3 regions of the Kitasatospora sp. NEAU-CNBT7 genome follow, and region 1 is predicted to be linked to each of the others. Evidence: riboswitches for the same ligand, from Rfam matches in the RefSeq annotation. Region 1 holds a riboswitch; each other region holds the start of a gene.
The links. Region 1 has a riboswitch for cobalamin ahead of AC2TEW_RS05995 (acyl-CoA thioesterase). Riboswitches for the same ligand answer to the same signal wherever they lie in the genome.
Positions count from the first base shown of each region.

Region 2: linked by a shared signal. The riboswitch ahead of cobN (cobaltochelatase subunit CobN) and the one ahead of AC2TEW_RS05995 (acyl-CoA thioesterase) in region 1 are both predicted to bind cobalamin.
Region 3: linked by a shared signal. The riboswitch ahead of AC2TEW_RS12735 (ribonucleoside-diphosphate reductase subunit alpha) and the one ahead of AC2TEW_RS05995 (acyl-CoA thioesterase) in region 1 are both predicted to bind cobalamin.

Region 1 covers NZ_JBXQQB010000003.1:230,675-238,211, reverse strand. Annotated here, with positions in the region: gene AC2TEW_RS06005 (PTS transporter subunit EIIC) at 1-1,569, shown strand, start outside; gene AC2TEW_RS06000 (hypothetical protein) at 1,596-2,390, opposite strand; gene AC2TEW_RS05995 (acyl-CoA thioesterase) at 2,529-3,008, opposite strand; cobalamin riboswitch at 3,207-3,430, opposite strand; gene AC2TEW_RS05990 (nuclear transport factor 2 family protein) at 3,584-3,988, shown strand; gene AC2TEW_RS05985 (superoxide dismutase) at 4,066-4,668, opposite strand; gene AC2TEW_RS05980 (BlaI/MecI/CopY family transcriptional regulator) at 4,841-5,242, shown strand; gene AC2TEW_RS05975 (M48 family metalloprotease) at 5,239-6,186, shown strand; gene AC2TEW_RS05970 (winged helix DNA-binding protein) at 6,404-6,874, shown strand; gene AC2TEW_RS05965 (ABC transporter ATP-binding protein) at 6,975-7,537, opposite strand, start outside.
Region 2 covers NZ_JBXQQB010000019.1:96,172-103,708, forward strand. Annotated here, with positions in the region: gene lnt (apolipoprotein N-acyltransferase) at 1-667, opposite strand, end outside; gene cobN (cobaltochelatase subunit CobN) at 775-4,389, opposite strand; cobalamin riboswitch at 4,511-4,633, opposite strand; gene AC2TEW_RS23905 (ferredoxin-like domain-containing protein) at 4,748-5,950, shown strand; gene AC2TEW_RS23910 (precorrin-8X methylmutase) at 5,947-6,573, shown strand; gene AC2TEW_RS23915 (precorrin-2 C(20)-methyltransferase) at 6,570-7,537, shown strand, end outside.
Region 3 covers NZ_JBXQQB010000007.1:241,453-248,989, reverse strand. Annotated here, with positions in the region: gene AC2TEW_RS12735 (ribonucleoside-diphosphate reductase subunit alpha) at 1-2,286, opposite strand, end outside; cobalamin riboswitch at 2,547-2,676, opposite strand; gene AC2TEW_RS12730 (GNAT family N-acetyltransferase) at 2,759-3,265, opposite strand; gene AC2TEW_RS12725 (helix-turn-helix domain-containing protein) at 3,683-4,660, shown strand; gene AC2TEW_RS12720 (histidine phosphatase family protein) at 4,759-5,526, opposite strand; gene mctP (monocarboxylate uptake permease MctP) at 5,739-7,358, opposite strand; gene AC2TEW_RS12710 (DUF3311 domain-containing protein) at 7,355-7,537, opposite strand, start outside.

The sequences.
Region 1 (7,537 bases):
TCCGACGACAAGCACCGTGCCACCGCCGAGGCCGTCCTCCCGCTGGTCGGGGGCGCCGCCAACGTCCACTCCGTCGCCCACTGCATGACCCGGCTGCGGCTCGGCCTGCGTGACCGGTCCCTGGTGGACGAGGAGGGGCTCCGCGCGCTTCCCGCGGTGCTGGGCGTGGTGGAGGACGACACCTATCAGATCGTGCTCGGCCCGGGCGTCGTCTCCCGCGTGACCCCCGAGCTGCGGGCTCTGCTCGACGGAGGCCTGCCCGACGGGGCCCTGCCCGACGGGCGGCGGGACCACGGGCGCCCCGATACCCCCGATACCCCCGGTGCCCCCGCTGCCCCGCCCCCCGTCGGCGCCGGGGAGCTGGCCCGGCGGGGCGCGGCGATCAGGGCGCAGGCCGGCGCCGGGCGGGCGGCGCCGGTCCGGCGGGTGCTCGGCCGGATCGCGAGCGTCTTCGTGCCGCTGATCCCCGCGCTGATCGGTTGCGGCATCGTGGCCGCCGTCAACGGCGCGCTCGTCAACCTGGGTTGGGCCCCCGCGCTGGTGCCTGCCCTCACCGCGATCTCGGCGGGGTTCATGTCCCTGCTCACGGTCTTCGTCGGCTACACCACCGCGAAGGAGTTCGGCGGCACACCGGTGCTGGGCGGCGCCGTGGCCAGTGTGATCGTGTACGCGGGGGTCTCCAAGGTGGAGGTCCTCGGCCACCAGCTCGTACCGGGCCGGGGCGGGGTGATCGGGGCGCTCGCCGCCGCGCTGCTGGCGGTGCAGGTCGAACGGTGGACCCGGCGGGTGATGCCCGACGGCCTCGACGTCCTGCTCACCCCGACCGTCACCGTGCTGGTCACCGGCCTGGTGACGCTGTTCGGCCTGATGTTCGTGGCGGGAGAGGTCTCCTCGGCGATCGGCGAGCTCGCCACCTGGCTGCTGGCCCACGGTGGTGCGCTGGCGGGGCTGCTGCTCGGTGGGCTGTTCCTCCCCCTGGTGATGTTCGGCCTGCACCAGGCGCTGATCCCGATCCACACCACGCTGATCCAGCAGCACGGGTCCACCGAGCTGCTGCCGATCCTCGCGATGGCCGGGGCCGGGCAGGTCGGCTGCGCCGTCGCCGTCTTCCTGCGGCTACGGGGCAACGCGTCGGTCAGGGCGACCATCAGGTCCGCGCTCCCGGCGGCCCTGCTCGGCGTAGGCGAGCCGCTGATCTACGGGGTGTCGCTCCCGCTGGGGCGCCCGTTCGTCACGGCCTGTCTGGGCGGGGCGTGCGGCGGGGCCGTCGTCGGGCTGCTGGGGCAGCTCGGTGCCACCGTCGGCGCGACCGCCATCGGCCCGTCCGGCTGGGCGCTGTTCCCCCTGCTGACCGGCTCACGCGGCTTCCTGGTGAGCGCGGCCGTCTACGCCGCGGGCCTGGCGACCGGATACACCACCGGCCTGCTGGCCACGTACTACTTCGGCTTCACCCGGGAGATGCTGGACGAACTCGGTGCCGTCCCGCCGCCGCCCCGCGGCCCCGCCATCCGCACCGACGCCCCCGCCGCGGACGCCGCCCGCGACGAACCGGCGCTCCCGAAGCCGTAGCGACGGCCCTGCGCCCGGGTGTCCGGTCAGCAGTGGCAGAGGAGTTGGACGATCAGCGCGTCCTCGGGCAGTGCGCGCAGGTAGGCGTCGGCGAGCCGCCAGTACGCCTCCGGCTCGGACTCCTCCGGGCGGGGACTGCCGAGGGAGCGCAGGTTCCAGGGGTCGGCCCACTGCCCGTCGAGGGTCAGCAGTGCGTACGTGGGCACGGCCGTGGCCGCCGCACGCTCGACGAAGTCGTGCTCGCCGCAGGCGAAGAGAGCAACGGGGTCCTGGGACAGGTAGCTGTTGGGGTAGTGCCGGTCGCCGCCCTCGACCGCGTACTGGGCGAGCGCCTGGACCAGGGGCTGGGCGAGGTGCTCGCGCCTGGCCCGGTCCGCCTCGGGCGAGTGGACGCCGGGGGCGGCGCCGTGGCGCGCGCGGAACGCCGACAGCGGCTCGGCAGGCGGGTGCTCGGCGGAGAAGCGGGCCCACACGGCCCAGGTGGCCGCCGCGTCCGCCGCGCTGATCGCACGCATGCCCGCCAGGTCGAGCAGGCCGCGCGGCCCGCCGTCGCAGCGCAGCGACCCCTGCGGACGGGGCTCGTCGTTCGGCCGGGCCGGCCGGTGGACGAGCCGGGCGTCCCCGGCGTACTCGGGCCGGACGACCAGGTTGTCCTGGCCGGATATCTGCCACCCGTCCCATTCGCCCTGCGGGTTGTATCCCTCTTCCCCGGTGGCCGGGTCGACGTTCTGGTCGAAGGGGCGCATCGCCGCCGCGATGGCGGAGGCGGGATGGTCCACGGCGGCCGGGGGGAGACAGACCGTCACTCTGAACTTCGCCATGCTTCCTCCATGATCATCCGACTGCGCGCGGGCCAGGATATCGACCCGGCGCGGCGCTGGCGGTGGCCGGCGGTCCGGGCCCGGCACCCGGGGCCGCCGGGGGCGGCCACCGGGTCCCTCCGTTCCGGAGGCGGCGGGTCAGTCGGCGGCGTTGCGCATCCGCCGGGCGCGGCGCTCGCGGGCCAGCCGTTCGCGGCGCTGTTCGGCGGCGCCCTCCGGCAGCAGGACCGGTACCCGGTGCGGCTGCCCGTCCGCGTCGACGGCGACGAAGACCAGCTGGGCCGTCGCCACCCTGGTCACCGGTCCGGTGAGGTTCCAGCGTTCCGCCGTCACCACCACCGAGACGTCCATCGAGGTCCGGCCGGCGTGGTCGACCCGGGCACGGACCGTCAGGAGGTCACCGGCCCGGACCGGCGCGAGGAAGGACATCTCCTCCACCGAGACGGTGACCGCGGGCACGCCGGCGTGCCGGCCGGCGGCGGCGGCCGCGGCGTCGTCGATCAGCTTCATCACGACGCCGCCGTGCACCGTCCCGTAGAGGTTGGTGTCGTGCTCGCTCATGATGTGCGCGAGGGTGACCGCCGAGTCGGTCGGCGTCCGGGAGACGGCAGGGGGCATCGTCACGGCGCCACCACCCCGCGGCTCGTCGGCACGGCGGCGGTCGCGGCCCTGGTGGCGCGCCGGCGGTAGGTCTGCTTCACGGAACTCTCCTTCGCGAGTTCGTGAGCCCCGGGGCGCGAAGGAGCAGGAGGTACGGGATCGCCGTCCCTCCCCGCCGCCGACCCGCCCTCGGGGTCCGGTGAGACCGCGGACCACTGCGGTCCACGGGCAGCGGCAGGTCTTCGGACTCGCGGGCGCGCCCGCCCTGTGAAGGGCGGACACCTACTGGCCGTCGCTTCCCGGGCCCGGTACGGGCCCAGTGCGTATGACGGCGGTCGTTCCCGCTCACCGCTGCGGGGCAGCCCCGGATTCCCACCGGGTTCCCTCTTGCGACGCGCCTGCCTGGCGGACAGGGCGAACCAGCTGCGCAGGCCACTCTACGGTCGTCACCGCAGATCAGAACCGGCGGGCAGGGCCCGGACGCTACGCCCCCGGCCGCCGCGCGGCACGACCGGCGCCGAAAGGCGGTGGGCACGCCCTCGCTCCTAGCATGGAACGAGACGGTGGCGGCCCCGACCGAGGCGAGGTGTCCGGTGAACGAGCAGAGCATGATCGAGACGATCAGGTCGGTCTACGAGGCCTTCGGCAGCGGCGACCTGCCGGGGATCCTGGCCAGACTGGACGACGAGGTCGACTGGGCCTCGGAGACCACGTCGACCGCGGCGCCGTGGTACGGCGTCCGCCACGGGAAGGCCGAAGTGGCGGACTTCTTCGAGCAGTTCGGTTCGACCATGGCGGTGCAGGAGTTCACCCCGCTGTCCTTCGCCGCGAACGACAGCGACGTGCTGAGCGTGGTGCGGATGCGGGCCGAACACCGGGCCAGCGGCCGGGTCCTGGCGATGGACCTGCACCACCGCTTCACCTTCCGCGACGGGAAGATCGTCTACTACCGCGGCACCGAGGACACCGCCCAGACCGAGGCCGCCTTCCGGCCCTGACGCCCGGGGCCGCCCCGCGGGGCGGCGCCCCGGCGCCGGGGCGCCCGGTGCGAGCGGGCGCCCCGGCGTACGGTCCGTCAGGCGTTCTTGGCGGCGGCGAAGCGGGTGGCGACGTCGTTCCAGTTGACGACGTCCCAGAGCTTGGTGACGTAGTCCGGGCGGACGTTCTTGTACTGCAGGTAGTAGGCGTGCTCCCAGGCGTCGAAGGCCAGCAGCGGGGTGGTGCCCTGGCCGACGTTGCCGTGGTGGTCGTAGACCTGCTCGACGATCAGGCGCCGGCCCAGCGGCTCCCAGGACAGGATGCCCCAACCCGAGCCCTGGACACCGACGGTGGCGGTGGTGAGCTGCTTGCGGAACGCCTCGAAGCCGCCGAAGTGCTCCTCGATCGCGGTGCCCAGCTCACCATCGGGGCGGTCGCCGCCGTCCGGGGAGAGGTTCTCCCAGAACAGCGAGTGCAGCACATGGCCCGACAGGTGGAACGCCAGCGTCTTCTGCAGGCCCACCAGGCCGCCGAACTGCTCCTTGTCACGGGCCTCGGCCAGCTGCTCCAGGGTGTCGTTGGCGCCCTTGACGTACGCCGCGTGGTGCTTCGAGTGGTGCAGCTCCAGGATCTCGGCGGTCATCGCCGCCTCGAGCGCGGAGTAGTCGTACGGCAGATCGGGAAGTGAGTACGCGCCCATCAGGACACAGTTCCTTTCAACGGTGACGGTCATGCCGAACCCACACTATTGCGTATCACTTGCACCTGCGAACAACATGCCCCTGAACGTCGCCCCGGCCACCCCGACCGGCCCCTCCCGGGCAGTGCGATGATGAATCGACCTTGAGGTGCAGACCGGGCCGAGGTGCCGGATGCGAGTGGAGAACGGGAGTGTGACGGTGGACGAGGCCGGGGAGAGACGCCCGCACGGCGAGCTCGTCGCCGAGGTCCTGGCGGTCCTGTGGTCGGCCTCCGGGCCGCTGACCCCGGTGGAGGTGAACGCCGCGATCGGCCGGGGCCTGGCGCGGACCACGGTGACGACCATCCTGACCCGGCTCTGCGAGAAGGGGACGGTGGTGCGGACCCGCTCCGGGCGGGGATTCGCGTACTCGCCGGCCGACGACGCGGCCGGGCTGGCCGCGGGCCGGATGCGCCGGGAACTCGAGCGCGAGCCGCAGCGCGACCTGGTGCTGAAGCGCTTCGTGTCCTCGCTCTCCGAGGACGACGAGGACCTGCTGCGCCGCCTGCTGCTGGACGCCGGGGACGACCGGTGATCCTCGCCCTGGTGCCCGTCGGGCTCGCCCTCGCCCTCCCCTGGTGCGCGGCGCCGGCCGTGCGCCGGCTGGCCGGGCTGCTCCCGCCCCGGCAGGCGTCCGCGGTGCTCGCGGGCGCCGGGGCGCTGCTCGCCGGAGGTACGGTCGCGGCCCTGGTCGGCCTGTTCCATGTGCCGTTCCTGGCGCGGCTGGAGCGGATCCCGCTGCACACGGTGGCGGCTGCCTGGCCGCTGGTGCTGCCGGTGTCCGCCGTGGCGGGCGTGGTGCTCGTCGTGCAGGCGGCGGTGCTGCTGCGGCGCTGGTTCGAGCACCGGCGCCTGCTCGAGCGGGCCTGGACCTCGGTCCGGGGCGCGGTCCCGGACGGCGATCTGCTGGTGGTCCACAGTGCGGATCCGGAGGCGTTCGCGCTGCCCGCGTTCCGTGGCCGCGAAGGGCGGGTCGTGGTCACGACCGGGATGCTCGGTGTGCTCGGTCCGGCCGAGCAGGACGTGCTGTTCGCCCACGAGCGGGCGCACCTGGCCGGGCGGCACCACCTACTGTCGGTGATCGCCTACCTGGCGGCGGCGGTCCACCCCGCGCTGCGCCCGCTCCGTCCCGACCTGGACTTCCACCTGGAGCGCTGGGCCGACGAGGCGGCGGCCGCGGCGGTGGACAGCCGGAAGCGGGCCGCCACCGCGATCGCGCGGGCGGCGCTGGCGGCCGTCCCGGCCGGCCGGCGGTCCAGGGGTCTCGGGGCGCTGGCGTCGGTGGGCAGCGGGCCGGTGCCCCGGCGGGTCGAGGCGCTGCTGGCGGCGGCGCCGTCCGGGCCGGGCGGCCGCCGCGGGCGGGCCGCGGTGGCGGCCCTCGGTACGGCGGTCGTGGTGTCGGCGCTGCTGGGCCTGCTCCTGGCGTACGGTCTGCACGAGTACGTGGAGTGGGCCGCGGCGGGGTTGCGCGGGGCCTGACCGGCGCGAATGACGACATCGATGTAGACCGATGGCCGTGGCGCACGTATGGTTGGCCCCGGTTTACTTCGCGGGCCGTGCCGTGCGCGTGGAGCGCCGCGTGAGCCCGGGGGCGATGACGCCCTCCCGGTCCGGTGCACGGCCGCCCGGCTGTCGAGGCAGGCATCCCCACGCGGTCCGGGCCGGAGGACTCCCCTCCGTAGCGATGGGACAGGGCGTGTACGACAGGCGGGGCGGACCGACGAGTCCCTCCGAGTGGACCGTTCGTCTGCTGGCCGAGACCGGTCGCGCGGTGGAGACCCTGCTGGCGGGACGGCTGCGGGCGCGCGGGCTGGCGTCCCTGCACCGGTCGGTCCTGGAGGTGCTCGCCGAGCACGGTCCGCATGCCCGCACCGATCTCGCCCGGCAGTTGGCCGTGGACGGACCCGGCCTCGCCTCGGCGGTCGAGGACCTCGTGGCCCGGGGCATGGCGCAGGTCCTGGTGGTGCACATCGGCGGCCGGCAGGAGGTGGTCACCGTCACCGAGGCCGGGAAGGCCGCCCTGGGCGCGGCCCTGGACGACGCCCGGGCCGTGCAGGATCTGGTGCTGGGGCCGCTGACCCGGGGCGAGCGCACCCAACTGCAGTACATGCTGCGGCGGGTCTGCGCGGCGGCGCAGCGGGCCGCCGCCGACCCGGCCTCCTCCTGAGGGCCGGGGCCGGGGCACACCGGCCACCGGACACCGCACCGCCGCGGGCGCTGGAACACCGGGCGCCGCACCGCGGGGCCGCGGCCTCGGGTGCGTCCGGCTAAGCGGGTGCCGGGAGTTGCTCGGTGGCCCCGGTGGGGGTGGCCGGGTGGAGGGTGACGGTGACGTCGGCGTGCCGGGCGACGAGGTCGAGGTCGTGGCTGACCAGGACGACCGCCAGCCCCCGGGTGGTGCGCAGCCGTTGCAGCAGGTCCATGATCGAGTCGGCGGTGGCGGGGTCGAGCGCGGAGGTGACCTCGTCGCAGAGCAGGACGTCCGGTTCGGCGGCCAGCGCGCGGGCGATCGAGACCCGCTGGCGTTGCCCGCCGGAGAGCTGGTGCGGGTGGCGCGCGGCGAAGGATGCGGGCAGGCCGACCGCGGCGAGGAGTTCGGCGATCCGGGCGGGGTGCCGGTCGTCGGGCAGGGTGCGGTGCAGGCGGAGCGGACGGGCGAGGGTGGCCCCGACGGTGCGGGACGGGTTGAGTGCCCCGAGCGGGTTCTGCGGGACCAGCTGGATGCGGCGGAGCTGGTCACGGCCGCGCCGGCGGTGGGTGGCGGCGAGCGGCCGGCCGTGGAGGGTGAGGGTGCCGCCGGCGGCGGGGTGGAGGCCGGCGAGGGTGCGGA
Region 2 (7,537 bases), on a different contig from region 1:
CCAGCGCCACCGTGGCCAGCCCCTGCGGGGCGCTCTGCCGCTGCACCGCGAACAGCAGCGGCCCCGACACCAGGGCCGCCACCAGCACCGCCGCCGCCAGCGCGCGGACCGGCGGCCGGTGCGCGGTGAGCACGATCAGCACCGCCGTGTTGGCCGCCGCCACCGCCGCGCTGACCAGCCACACCCCGCCGACCGAGGCCAGCCCCAGGATCGCCGGGTGCTCCCACTGGCTGGCGCCCAGCAGCGCCCACGGACCGCCGAGCGCGGCCCAGGAGCGGGCGAACTCGCAGGTCACCCAGACCGCCGGGACCACCACCAGGGCGGTCAGCGCCCGCCGCGGGGTCAGCGGCGGGTGCAGGGTGCGCCAGACCGCGAGGCCCAGCGCCGCCTGGAGCGCGCCGAACAGCAGCGCCAGCAGGACCAGCCCCGGGCCGATCGACGGGATCAGCCAGTACATCGCGACCAGGATGAAGCCCGCGCCGAACCACCAGCCGCGCACCGCCGCCTCCCGGCCGCTGGGCGCCCGCTGCATCGCCAGCATCCCGGGGACCAGGGCGACCCACGCCAGCATCGCCAGCCCCAGCCCCGGGAAGGCCAGCACGGGCAGGGCCCCCGAACCGAGGGCGGCGTAACGGGCGGGCTGGGTGAGGCCGGCACGAAGGGTCATGCCGTGATTGTCCGCTTCTTGAGGCCCGGTCACCTCATTCCCGGGTCACCCGCGTGGCGGACCGGAGGTGAAGATCTGGTGTACCCCCGGTCCGCGCGGCGGGAGGCTCAGCCCTCGCCCTCCAGATCGCCCTCGGTCTCCAGGAAGGCGGTCCGCAGCGCGTCGATCAGCGCGGGGTCCGGCTCGGCCCACAGACCGCGCTCGGCGGCCTCCAGCAGGCGCTCGCTGATCCCGTGCAGCGCCCACGGGTTGGCGCCGGTGAGGAACTCCCGGTTGACCGGGTCGAGCACGTACTCCTCGGTCAGCTTCTCGTACATCCAGTCCGCGACCACGCCGGTGGTGGCGTCGTAGCCGAACAGGTAGTCCACCGTAGCGGCCATCTCGAAGGCGCCCTTGTAGCCGTGCCGGCGCATCGCCTCCAGCCAGCGCGGGTTGACCACCCGGGCGCGGAACACCCGGGCCGCCTCCTCGGTCAGGGTGCGGGTGCGGACCGTCTCGGGCCGGGTCGAGTCGCCGATGTACGCGGCCGGGTTCTTCCCGGTCAGCGCGCGCACGGTGGCGACCATGCCGCCGTGGTACTGGAAGTAGTCGTCGGAGTCCGCGATGTCGTGCTCACGGGTGTCGGTGTTCTTGGCCGCGACGGTGATCCGCTTGTACGCGGTCTCCATCTCCTCGCGGGCCGGGCGGCCGTTCAGCTCGCGGCCGTAGGCGTAGCCGCCCCAGACCGTGTAGACCTCGGCCAGGTCGGCGTCGGTGCGCCAGTCCCGGCTGTCGATCAGCTGCAGCAGACCGGCGCCGTAGGTGCCCGGCCGGGAGCCGAAGACCCGGACGGTGGCCTTGCGCTCGTCACCGTGCACCGCCAGGTCGGCCTGCACGTGCGCCCGCACGAAGTTGTCCGCCGGTGCCTCCTCCTGCCGGGCGGCGAGCCGCACCGCGTCGTCCAGCAGCGCCACCACGTGCGGGAAGGCGTCCCGGAAGAAGCCGGAGATCCGCAGCGTCACGTCGATCCGGGGACGGCCCAGCTCCTCGAGCGGGATCACCTCCAGGCCGGTGACCCGGCGCGACGCGTCGTCCCAGACCGGGCGCACGCCCAGCAGGGCGAAGGCCTCCGCGATGTCGTCGCCGGCCGTGCGCATCGCGCTGGTGCCCCACAGCGACAGGCCGACCGACGGCGGGTACGCGCCGTCGTTGTCCGCCAGGTAGCGCTCGACCAGCGAGGCGGCCAGCGCCTGCCCGGTCTCCCAGGCCAGCCGGCTGGGCACGGCCTTCGGGTCGACCGAGTAGAAGTTGCGGCCGGTCGGCAGCACGTTGACCAGGCCGCGCAGCGGCGAGCCGGACGGGCCGGCCGGCACGAAGCCGCCGTTCAGCGCGTGCAGCACCGCGTCCAGCTCGTCGGTGGTGGCGGCGAGCCGGGGCACCACCTGGCGGGCGGCGAAGTCCAGCACCGCACGGACCGCGTCCGGGTGCCCGGCGGCGGCCTTCTCCACCGCCTCCGGCGCCCAGTCCTCGGCCTCCATCGCCTCGACCAGGGCGCGGGCCTGCGCCTCGGCCGCGTCCGTGGCGCCCAGGGTCGGCGCGGCCTCGTCCAGACCGAGCGCCTCGCGCAGGCCGGGCAGCGCGCTGACCCCGCCCCAGATCTGCCGGGCCCGCAGGATCGCCAGCACGATGTTGACCCGGTCGGTGCCCTGCGGCGCCTGGCCGAGCACGTGCAGCCCGTCCCGGATCTGGGCGTCCTTCACCTCGCACAGCCAGCCGTCGACGTGCAGCAGGAAGTCGTCGAAGCCGTCGTCCTCGGGCCGCTCGTCCAGGCCCAGGTCGTGGTCCAGGCGGGCGGCCTGGATCAGGGTCCAGATCTGGGCCCGGATCGCCGGCAGCTTGGCCGGGTCCATCGCCGCGATGTTGGAGTGCTCGTCCAGCAGCTGCTCCAGCCGGGCGATGTCCCCGTACGAGTCGGCGCGGGCCATCGGCGGCACCAGGTGGTCGACCAGGGTGGCGTGGGCGCGGCGCTTGGCCTGGGTGCCCTCGCCCGGGTCGTTGACCAGGAAGGGGTAGATCAGCGGCAGGTCGCCGAGTACCGCGTCCGGCCCGCAGTCGGCGGACAGCGCGGCGGTCTTGCCGGGCAGCCACTCCAGGTTGCCGTGCTTGCCGAGGTGGATCACGGCGTCGGCGCCGAAGCCGCCGTCCGACTGCTCGGCCGCGATCCAGCGGTAGGCGGCCAGGTAGTGGTGGCTGGGCGGCAGGTCCGGGTCGTGGTAGATCGCCACCGGGTTGGCGCCGAAACCGCGCGGCGGCTGGATCAGCACCAGCAGGTTCCCGGACCGGATCGCGGCCAGCACGATGTCGCCGTCCGGGTTCTGCGAGCGGTCCACGTACAGCTCGCCGGGCGGCGGGCCCCAGTGCTCCTCGACCTGGCCGCGCAGGCCCTCCGGGAGGGTGGCGTACCAGCGGCGGTAGTCCGCGGCCGGGATCCGGACCGGGTTGCGGGCCAGCTGGTCCTCGGTCAGCCAGTCCTGGTCGTACCCGCCCGCCGCGATCAGCGCGTGGATCAGCGCATCACCCTCGTGCTGGTCCTCGGAGGCATCGTCGTCCAGGCCCGGCAGGTCGGTGCCCAGGTCCATGCCCTCCGCGCGCAGCCGCGCCAGCAGCCGCATCGCGGAGGCCGGGGTGTCCAGACCGACCGCGTTGCCGACCCGGGCGTGCTTGGTCGGGTACGCCGAGAGCACCAGCGCGAGCCGCCGCTCGGCGGCCGGGACGTGCCGCAGCCGGGCGTGCCGGACCGCGATGCCCGCCACCCGGGCGGCCCGCTCGGGGTCGGCCGCGTAGACGGTCAGCCCGTCCTCGTCCAGCTCCTTGAACGAGAACGGCACGGTGATCAGACGGCCGTCGAACTCCGGGACGGCGATCTGGGTGGCGGTGTCCAGCGGGGACAGCCCGTCGTCGCTGGCCTCCCAGGCCGCCCGCGACCAGGTCAGGCAGAGCGCCTGGAGGATCGGGCGGTCCAGCGCGGCGAGCGCGCCCGCGTCCCAGGCCTCCTCGTCGCCGCCGGCCTGCGCGTCGGCCGGGCGGGTGCCGCCGGCCGCCAGCACGGTGGTGACGATCGCGTCGGCGGTCCCCAGGCGCGCCAGCAGCTCCGGCTCGGCGCCGCGCAGCGAGGAGCAGTACAGCGGCAGCGCCTGCGCGCCCCGGTCCTCGATCGCCCGGCAGAGCGTCTCGACGAAGCCGGTGTTGCCGCTCATGTGGTGCGCGCGGTAGTACAGCACCGCGATCACCGGGCCCTCGGCGGTGCGGGCGGTGCGCTCCAGCGGTCCCCACTCCGGCGCGGAGACCGGCGGCGCGAAGCCGTGGCCGGTCAGCAGCACCGTGTCGGACAGGAAGGCGCCCAGTTCGGCCAGGTTGGCCGGGCCGCCGTGCGCGAGGTAGGCGTGCGCCTCGGCGGCGAGCCCGGCCGGGACGGTGGACAGCTCCATCAGCTGGGCGTCCGGGGCCTGCTCGCCGGTCAGCACCACCACCGGGCGGGGGCCGGCCAGCAGCGCGTCCAGGCCCTCCTGCCAGGCGCGGCGGCCGCCGAGCAGCCGGACGATCACCAGGTCGGTGCCCTCGGTCAGCGCGGGCAGGTCCTCGACGGCCAGCCGGGCCGGATTGCCCAGGCGGTACGGCACCGGGCCGTTCGAGGCGCGGGCGCTGAGCAGGTCGGTGTCGGAGGTCGACAGCAGCAGGATCATGCGAGGGGCCTCCCGGCCTCGTCGGCGAACGGGCGGGCGGCGCAGGACATGCGGCAGCGCACAGGTCAAGCCTTCCTCGGGGTCCGCGCCCCGTGGCGGTTCCCCCCGGCCACGCGCCGGAGGGCTGGTCTGAGGGACGGCAGGAGTTCCTGGCTCCCACGGCGGTGAACCGTGGTCACAGTGGCGGGACCGCACCGGGTTTGCACCGGTTTCCTCCCCTTGCGCCGTCGCTGGCACGGGTGGCCCGCGGGCCACCCGGGCAGCATCGTACGGGGTGCCGACCGGCTGCGGAGCTGGTCCGCGGCTGTGATCTACGAGACCGGGGGCATCCGATCGGACCATCTGTATGCTCGCCGCCATGCCACCCACTCCCGACGCCTCCGCGCCGGGCCCCGCCCTGCCCGACCGGGGCCGGGCCGACGCCTGCCCCGGCGCGCTGCGCCTGCACCGGGCCGACGACGGCGCGCTCGCCCGGGTCCGGGTGCCCGGCGGACTGCTGACGGCCGCTCAGGCACTGGTCCTGGCCGAGGCCGCCGAGCAGCTCGGCGACGGGCAGCTGGAGACCACCTCGCGCGGCAACGTCCAGCTGCGCGGCCTCGGTTCGGACGCCGGCGCCGAGCTGGGCGCCCGGCTGCGCGCGGCCGGACTGTTGCCGTCCGACACGCACGAGCGGGTCCGCAACATCGTCGCCTCGCCGCTGGCCGGCCTCGACGGCCGCGGCCACGCCGACGTCCAGGCCTGGGTGCGCGAACTCGACCACCGGCTGTGCGCCGGCGGCTGGGCCGCCGCGCTGAGCGGCAAGTTCCTGTTCGCGCTGGACGACGGGCGCGGCGACGTGGCCGCCCTCGATGCCGATGTGACATTGATCGCAAGGCCCGGCGGCGCGGCCCTGCTGCGCCTGGGCCGTGCCGCCACCGCCCGGCCGGTTCCCGCCGGCGGCGCGGTGGACGCGGCCCTCGCCGCCGCCCGCGACTTCCTGGCCGCGCTGGCGGCCGCCGGCCGTACCGCCTGGCACCTGCGCGAGGCACCCGACCTGCTCGACCCCGGCCCGCTGGAGCTGCCCGCACCGGCCGGGCCGCACCCGCCGGCCGGCGTGCTGCCCGGCGGCCTGTCGGTCGGCCTGCGGTTCGGCCGGGCCGACGCCGGACAGTGGCGGCTGCTGGCCGAGGCGGCCGCGGACGGCCTGCGGGTGACCCCCTGGCGCGGTGTGGTGCTGCCCGGCGCGGCGGCCGGGTGGCTGCCCCGGCTGGCCGAGGCCGGACTGCGCACCGAACCGGGCTCGCCCTGGGAGCGCGCCAGCGCCTGCACCGGAACGCCCGGCTGCGCCAAGTCGCTGGCCGACGTGCGCGCCGACGCGGCGGCGGCCCTGGACGCGGCGGAGCAGCCGGGGGTGCCGGTGCACTGGTCCGGCTGCGGGCGGCGCTGCGGACACCCGGGCGGAACCTGGGTGGACGTGCTCGCCACGGGGCAGGGCTACCGGGTGACCCGGGGCGAGGCCTCGGCGGAAGTGACGACGCAAGAGATGGCCGAGGCGGTCGCCGAGGCCCGGAGGATGACGTGATCGAGTACGAGAAGGACGGCGCCGAGATCTACCGGCAGTCCTTTGCCACCATCCGGGCCGAGGCCGACCTGGCCGGCCTGGCCGCCGACGTGGCCCAGGTCGCGGTGCGGATGATCCACGCCTGCGGCATGACCGACCTGGTCGAGGACCTGGTGTACTCGCCGGGCGTGGTGGCCCGCGCCCGCGAGGCGCTGCGCGCCGGGGCGCCGATCCTGTGCGACGTGAACATGGTGGCCAGCGGGGTCACCCGCAAGCGGCTGCCGGCCGGCAACGAGGTGATCTGCACCCTGGCCGACCCCTCGGTGCCCGAGCTGGCCGCGAAGCTGGGCAACACCCGCAGCGCCGCCGCGATGGAGCTGTGGCTGCCGCACCTGGAGGGCGCGGTGGTCGCCGTCGGCAACGCGCCGACCTCGCTGTTCCGGCTGCTGGAGATGGTGGCCGCCGGTGCCCCGCGGCCGGCCGCGGTGATCGGTGTCCCGGTCGGGTTCATCGGCGCCGCCGAGTCCAAGCAGGCCCTGGCCGAGCACCCGGCGGGCCTGGAGCACCTGGTGGTGCGCGGCCGCCGCGGCGGCAGCGCGATGGCCGCCGCCGCCATCAACGCGATTGCGAGCGAAGTGGAATGACGGACCGTCAGACAGGCCGCCTGTACGGTGTCGGGCTCGGCCCCGGCGACCCGGAGCTGGTCACCGTCAAGGCCGCCGCACTGATCGGCAAGGCCGACGTGGTGGCGTACCACAGCGCCCGGCACGGCCGCTCGATCGCCCGCTCGATCGCCGAGCCCTACCTGACGGCCGGACAGATCGAGGAGAAGCTGGTCTATCCGCTGACCGTGGAGAGCACCGACCACCCCGGCGGCTACCGCGGTGCGCTGGACGAGTTCTACGAGCAGGCCGCCGCCCGGCTGGCCGCCCACCTGGACGCCGGCCGCGACGTGGTGGTGCTCGCCGAGGGCGATCCGCTGTTCTACGGCTCGTACCAGCACATGCACAAGCGCCTCGCCGACCGCTACCCGACCGAGGTGGTGCCCGGCGTGACCTCGGTGAGCGCCGCCGCGGCCCGGCTGGGCCGGCCGCTGGTGGAGGCCGAGGAGACGCTGACGATCATCCCGGGCACCCTGCCCGAGGAGGAGCTGACGGCCCGGCTGGCCGCCGCCGACTCGGCCGTGGTGATGAAGCTCGGCCGCACCTTCCCGGCGGTGCGCCGGGCGCTCGAGCGGGCCGGGCGGCTCGAGGACGCGCAGTACGTCGAGCGGGCCACCATGCCGGGTGAGCGCACCGCGCCGCTGGCCGGGGTGGACCCGGAGTCGGTGCCGTACTTCTCGGTCGCCGTGCTGCCCAGCCGGATCGACCGGGTGGCGGCCGAACGGCCCGCCGGCCAGGGCGAGGTGGTGGTGGTCGGCACCGGCCCCGCCGGGCCGCTGTGGCTCACCCCCGAGGCGCGCGGCGTGCTGGCGGGCGCCACCGACCTGGTCGGCTACACCACCTACCTGGACCGGGTGCCGGTGCGCCCCGGCCAGCAGCGGCACGGCTCCGACAACAAGGTGGAGGCCGAACGGGCCGAGTTCGCGCTCGACCTGGCCCGGCGGGG
Region 3 (7,537 bases), on a different contig from region 1:
CTCCTCCTCCGGGGTCAGGGTCGGGGTGGGCACCGGCACCGGGGCGGCGGTGCGGGCGGCGCCGGACGCGGCCTGGGCGATCCGGGTGGCCGGGCGCGAACGCAGGTAGTAGGTGGTCTTCAGACCGACCTTCCACGCGTAGGCGTACATCGAGGAGAGCTTGCCGATGGTCGGCGCCGCCATGAAGAGGTTCAGCGACTGGCTCTGGTCGATGTACGGCTGCCGGGCGGCGGCCAGGTCGATCAGCGCGCGCTGCGGCAGCTCCCAGGCGGTCCGGTACAGCGAGCGCACCTCGGCGGGCAGCCAGCCCAGCTCCTGGACCGAGCCGTTGGACTCGCGCAGCGAGTCGCGGGTCTGCTGGTCCCAGACGCCGAGCTCCTTGAGCTCACGCACCAGGTACGGGTTGACCTGGAGGAACTCGCCGGACAGCGTCTCGCGCTTGAACAGGTTGGAGACCTGCGGCTCGATGCACTCGTACACGCCGGCGATCGAGGCGATGGTGGCGGTCGGCGCGATGGCCAGCAGCAGCGAGTTGCGCAGGCCGGTGACGGCGATCTTGGCGCGCAGCGCGTCCCAGCGGGCGGTCCACTGCGGGGCCGCGTCGAAGTGGTCGATGTGCAGCTGGCCGCGGGCGGCGCGGGTCTCGCCGTACGCGCTGTGCTGCCCGAACTCCTCGGCCAGTTCGCTGGAGCGCTCGTAGGCGGTCAGCATGATGCGCTCGGCGATCAGCGTCGACAGCTGCTTGGCCTCGGCCGAGTCGAAGTCGATCCGCAGCTTGAAGAAGACGTCCTGCAGGCCCATCACGCCCAGGCCCACCGGGCGCCAGCGAGAGTTGGAGTTCCCGGCCTCGGGGGTCGGGTAGAAGTTGATGTCGATGACCCGGTCCAGGAAGGTCACGGCGGTGCGCACGGTGGCGTCCAGCCGGTCCCAGTCCATCGCGCCGAGCAGGTCCCCGGCCGTGGCGCCGTCGGCGACGTGGGCACCGAGGTTGACCGAGCCCAGGTTGCAGACCGCGGTCTCGGAGTCGTCGGTGACCTCCAGGATCTCGGTGCACAGGTTGGAGGAGTGCACCGTGCGGCCGGGCAGCGCGGTCTGGTTGGCGGCGCGGTTGGAGGCGTCCTTGAAGGTCATCCAGCCGTTGCCGGTCTGCGCCAGGGTGCGCATCATCCGGGCGTACAGGGTCTGCGCGGGGATGGTGCGCACGGCCTTGCCGGCCTGCTCGGCCTTCAGGTACGCCTCGTCGAAGTCGGCGCCCCACAGGTCGACCAGCTCGGGCACGTCGGCCGGGGAGAACAGCGACCAGTCGGCGTCGGCGTTCACCCGGCGCATGAACTCGTCCGGGATCCAGTGCGCCAGGTTCAGGTTGTGCGTCCGGCGGGCCTCCTCGCCGGTGTTGTCGCGCAGCTCCAGGAACTCCTCGATGTCGGCGTGCCAGGTCTCCAGGTAGACGCAGGCGGCGCCCTTGCGCCGGCCGCCCTGGTTGACCGCGGCGACCGAGGAGTCCAGGGTGCGCAGGAACGGCACGATGCCGTTGGACTGGCCGTTGGTGCCCCGGATCAGGCTGCCGCGCGAGCGGATCCGGCTGTAGGACAGGCCGATGCCGCCGGCGTGCTTGGACAGCCGGGCGATCTGCGCGTAGCGCGAGTAGATCGAGTCCAGGTTGTCCAGCGGCGAGTCCAGCAGGTAGCAGCTGGACATCTGCGGGTGCTTGGTGCCGGAGTTGAACAGGGTCGGCGAGGACGGCAGGTAGGAGAGCGCGCTCATCAGCGCGTACAGCTCCGCGACCTCGCGCACCGCCCGCTCGCCGTCGCCCACGGCGAGGCCCGCCGCCACCCGGAGCAGGAAGTGCTGCGGGGTCTCGATCACCTTGCGGGTGATCGGGTGCCGCAGCAGGTAGCGGGACTGCACGGTGCGCAGGCCGAAGTACTCGAAGCGGTCGTCGCCGCGCTCGTCGATCAGGGCGTCGAAGGCGTCCGCGTGCTTCGCCACGAAGTCCGCGGTGGTGTCGCCGATCAGGCCCTCGGTGTGGCCGACGGCGATCGAGGCGGAGAACGACACGGCGCCCTGGCCGACGGCCTCGTCCGAGATCTCCAGCGCCAGCAGCCGGGCGGCGAGCTTGGAGTACTGCGGGTCCTCGGCGATCATCGACGCGGCGGCCTCCACGGCCAGTCCACGCAGCTCCGCGAAGTCGGAGCCGGCGTGGCGGCCGCGCAGCGCGGCGGCGGCGACGTGGCCGGGGTCCACCTGGGGAAGGTCGACGCTGCGGTCGGTGAGCAGGCGCAGCAGCGCGGCACCGGGATCAGCGTCGGCGGCGGTGGTGGCACCACCCGGCCGGAGGCTGGGGGAGGAACCCTGGGACGGCAGGGCGACTGAGGCGGCGACGGTCAAGGCGCACTCTCTCCTGTGGCGGCGGCGGACGAGATCGGCCGGACCGTTTCAGGCAGGGCGGAGCGGCACGCCGAATCACCAGGCGTGCGTGGTCCCACCCCGGCCCACCCGCGAGGCCCGGACAAGTACTGCGGTGCTGCAAGGCATCTGCGGGGAAGCCGTGTGGCACGCCGTCGGCAGGTCTCGGACTCGCGGGTCAGGGTGTTGCGAAGCCCGCTCACCGTTGCGGGGCAGTCCCGGACTCCCACCGGGTTCCCCTGCGTCGACAGCGAGAGCGAGCATACATGTTGTGGGCGGGGTCAGGATGCGCCACCAGATGTAGTGCCGCGTGTCGTGGTCGCTCGACTGCGTTGCGCCACGGGGTGAGCCGTCAGAATGTGATCGAATAGACGATCACATCAATGCCGGGGGCCGGCTCCCAGTCCCGCTCGGGGCTCCGCCGGAACCCCAGCCGTTCGTAGACGCGGTGGGCCGCGGTCATCGCCGGGCGGGTCGAGAACGCCATCCCGGTCAGCCCCAGCTCCCGGCTGCGCGCCATCGCGGCCCGCACCAGCGCGCTCCCGGCGCCCCGGCCGCGGGCCGCCCGGGCCACCGCCAGCATCCGGATCTCGCCCTCGTGCGGCGCCGCGATGTCGGCCCACGGGTTGCCGCCCGGGGCGAAGGTCACACTGCCGAGCACGGCTCCGCCGGCCGGGTCGACGGCGACGAGGAGCTCGGCCTCCTCGGCGCGGCGCCGGGTGTCCCGCAGGAGCTCGGGATAGGGCCCGTCCGGGCGGCTGTAGCCCTCGCCGACGTAGACCTCGACCGAGAGGGCTCCGGCGGCGTCCAGGTCCTCGGGGAGGGCCCGGCGGATGACGAGGTCGGGGGCGGTGTCCATGCCACCAGTCTGCCGGGGCCCCGATCGGCGGCGGCGGCCAGGGTGGTGGCGAGCCGGGTGGCGAAGGCCGGGCCGGCCGGCGGCGGGGTGGTCGGGGGCTGGGCGGCCGGCGGCGGGGCGGCGGCGGTCGGGGTGCCCGCTCCGGCCGCGGCGCCGTGCAGCCGGTCCGGCCGGCCGGGGTCGGCCGGGTAGCCGCCGGGGCGGTGCCAGTTGTCCCGGCCGTGCCGGGAGGTGCGTTCCAGGTCGCGGCCGGCCAGCAGGCCGAGCAGGCCGAAGGCCCCGACCGCGGCGGCCGGGGCGAGTACGCCCATGAGTGCCGAAGAGTCCATGCGCTCCACTCTCGCGACGGCCGGACCCGGCCACGAGTGGCAGAAAAGACCACTTGCCTCGAAAAGCTGCCACCGGCATCCTGGGGCCATGCTGACCAACGTCGTCACCGTGGTGCTGGAGGAGATCCACCCCTTCGAACTGGGCGTCGCCTGCGAGGTCTTCGGCCTCGACCGCAGCGACGACGGCCTGCCGGTCTACGACTTCGCACTGGCCTCGGCCCGCCCGGGACCGCTGCGCACCCACGCCGGCTTCAGCGTCGACGTCCCGCACGGCGTGGAGCGGATCGCCGGCGCGGACCTGGTGATCGCCGCCGCCACCGGCATCCGGGACGACTACCCGGCCCCGCTGATCGAGGCCCTGCGGGCCGCCGTGGCGCGCGGCGCCCGGGTGCTGTCGATCTGCAACGGCACGTTCCTGCTCGGCGCGGCCGGCCTGCTCGACGGCCGCCGCTGCACCACCCACTGGCGCCACTCCGACCTGCTCGCCGCACGCTTCCCGCTCACCACGGTCGAGCCCGACGTGTTGTACGTCGACGAGGACCCGGTGATCACCGCGGCCGGCACCGCCTCCGGCATCGACGCCTGCCTGCACCTGGTCCGCAAGCTCCAGGGGCCCGAGGTGGCCCGCGGGATCGCCCGCCGGATGGTGGTCGCCCCGCACCGCGAGGGCGGCCAGGCGCAGTTCGTCGCCCGCCCGCTGCCGGCCGAGGACGGCGAGTCGCTGGGCGGCCTGCTGGAGTGGCTGCGCCACCACCTGGACCGCGAGCTCACCGTGGAGCAGCTGGCCGCCCGCGCCCACATGTCGCCGCGCACCTTCGCCCGCCGCTTCCAGCAGGAGACCGGCACCACCCCGCACCGCTGGCTGACCGGCCAGCGGGTGCTGCTGGCCCAGCGCCTGCTGGAGGCCACCGGCGAGCCGGTGGACGCGGTCGCGGCGCGCTGCGGCTTCGGCAACGCGGCCACCCTGCGCCACCACTTCGGCCGCCGGCTCGGCACCACCCCGCAGGCCTACCGGCGGGCGTTCGGCGGGACGCCGGCGCAGCAGCGGGCCGAGAGCCTCCGCTGACCCCTCGCGGCCTTCTCCGGGCCCCCGTCGGACCGGCGCGTCGGACCGGCGCGCGGCCGCCCGCGCACCCGGCCGGGACCGCCGGACCGGCACGCGGTTCAGTCGGCGGGCCGGTCGGGTGCCCGGTCCAGGTGGCCGGTGTCGTTCCAGCCGGCCGGGACCAGCCGGCCGTGCTCGGCCCGCCAGCGGCTGGCCGAGCAGTTGCGGACCGGCTCCAGGGCGAGCAGCTGCTGCTCGGTGAGGCGGTCGAGGATGTAGCGCAGCATCAGCACGGTGCAGTCGTGGGCGACCACCAGTACCGGCCGGCCGTCCTCCTCCCGGGTCAGGTCGGCCAGCAGGCTGCGCATCCGCAGGGCCACGTCCAGCCAGGACTCGCCGCCCGGGGGCCGGTAGTGCAGCTCGCCCATCCGGCGGCGGCGGGCGGCCTCGGCGGGGTGCTCCTTGTCGATGGCGGCCTTGGTGAGCATCTCCAGCACGCCCAGCTCGCGGTCGCGCAGCCGTTCGTCCTGCCGCACCTCGGTGGTGACCGGCACCGCGCCGAGGCCGCCGGCCTGGGCGAGCGCGATCCGGGTGGTCTCGGTGGTGCGCAGGTACGGCGAGCACCAGACGCTGCGCGGCCGGTCGTCCGGCGGCAGCTCGGCCCACCAGCGGCCGAGCGCCCGGGCCTGGGCCTGGCCCCGGATGGAGAGCGGGATGTCGGCGTCCCGGCTGGTGATCGGTACGGTCAGCGCGCCGGTCGCGTCGGCGTGCCGGAACTCCACATTGGCGGTCGACTCGCCGTGCCGGGTGGCGATCAGCAGCGAGGGCAGTCTGACGCCCTCGTGCCGGCCCCGGTGTCCGTTCAGGATGGTGCCCAGCTCTGTCATGGCAGCGTCTCCCCGTTTCCGTGTCTCTGCCCGGGACGAACGGCCCGCCACATGGATGATCACCCGATATGATCGCGCCGTCACCTCAAGTGCCGACCAGTGTCGACCGAGGCGACGGCGCGATCACAGGGCGCGTACGGCATTGCAGGGCGCGTGCCGGATTTCAGTGCGCCCCCAATGCCTCAGTGCGCCGGCTGTTTCGGTGCGCCGCCTCAGTGCGCCACCGCAGGCTGCGGGGCCTTCTCGATGGAGGGTTCCCCGGCGTCGGCGGTGTAGTCGCCCGGCGAGGTGGCGTCCAGTCCCTCGGGGGCCTTGGCCGCCCTCAGCACCAGCGTCAGCACCACGGCCACCACCAGGTTCAGTACGAACGCCGTCAGCCCGATGTAGCCGATCTCGCCGATCCCGGGGATCTCGGCCGAACTGCCGCCGAAGTGCTTGGTGGCGGGCGAGGACACCCCGTACGCCTTCCAGGTGCCGTAGACCATGCCCGCCGCCCAGCCGGCCAGCAGCGCCCAGCGGTGGAACCAGCGGGTGAACAGGCCGCCGACGATCGAGACGAAGGTCTGCAGGATCCACAGGCCGCCCAGCAGCTGCAGGTTGATCGCGAACTGCTTGTCCATGGTCAGCACGAAGGCCAGTGCGCCGACCTTCACCAGCAGCGAGGCGATCTTCGCGACCCTGGTCTCGTCCGCGGCGGTGGCGTCCGGTCGGATGAACTCCTTGTAGACGTTCCTGGTGAACAGGTTGGCCGCGGCGATCGACATGATCGCGGCCGGCACCAGGGCGCCGATCCCGATCGCGGCGAAGGCCACCCCGGTGAACCAGTCCGGGAACATGTCCTCGAACAGCTGCGGCACGGACAGCTGGGCGTTGAAGCCCTTCACGCCCTTGCCGACCCCGGCCGCCACCGCCATGAAGCCGAGCAGCGCCAGCAGGCCCAGCATCAGCGAGTAGGCGGGCATCAGGGCCATGTTCCGGCGGACCGTGTTGCGCGACCTGGAGGCCAGCACGCCGGTGACCGAGTGCGGGTACATGAACAGCGCCATCGCCGAGCCCAGTGCCAGCGTCGCGTAGCCCCACTGCGCCTTCGGGCCGGTGATCAGCGAGCCCACCGGGGTGCCGTCCGGCTTCTTGGCGGAGAACTTCTGCGCGGCCGCGTCGAAGATGTGCCCGTACCCGCCGAGCCGCATCGGGATGTAGATCACCGCCACGATGATCACGACGTAGATCAGGGTGTCCTTGACGAAGGCGATCAGCGCCGGCGCCCGCAGCCCGGACGAGTAGGTGTACGCCGCCAGGACGCCGAAGGCCAGGAACAGCGGAAGGTCCTTCATGAACCAGTTCCCGCTGCCGCCCACCCCGAGCACGTCCAGCACGGCCTGGATGCCGACCAGTTGCAGCGCGATGTACGGCATGGTGGCCAGGATCCCGGTCAGCGCCACGGCCAGCGACAGCCCCTTGGAGCCGTACCGCCCGCGCACGAAGTCGGCCGGGGTGACGTACCCGTGCACCCGGGAGACCGACCACAGCCGCGGCAGGAACAGGAACACCAGCGGGTACGCGATGATCGTGTACGGCACCGCGAAGAAGCCCGCCGCGCCCGCGCCGTAGATCACCGCCGGCACCGCGACGAAGGTGTACGCGGTGTACAGGTCGCCGCCGAGCAGGAACCAGGTGATCCAGGTGCCGAAGCTGCGGCCGCCCAGGCCCCACTCGTCCAGGTGCAGCGCGTCGTCCGCCCGGCGCCAGCGCGAGGCGAGGAAGCCCATCACGGTGACCGCGACGAAGAACAGCAGGAAGACGGCGAGTGCGACGCCGTTGACGTCCTTCACCGCTCACCACCGCCCGCGGCGGCGGCCCGGCGGGCCTTCTCGTCCCGGTTGATCAGCAGGTACGCCCCGACGGTGAACACCGCCGACAGCGGCACCCACATCAGCTGGTACCAGTAGAAGAAGGGGACGCCGCCGAGCTCGGGCCCCTCCTTGGTGTAGGAGGCGACCCAGAGCATCGC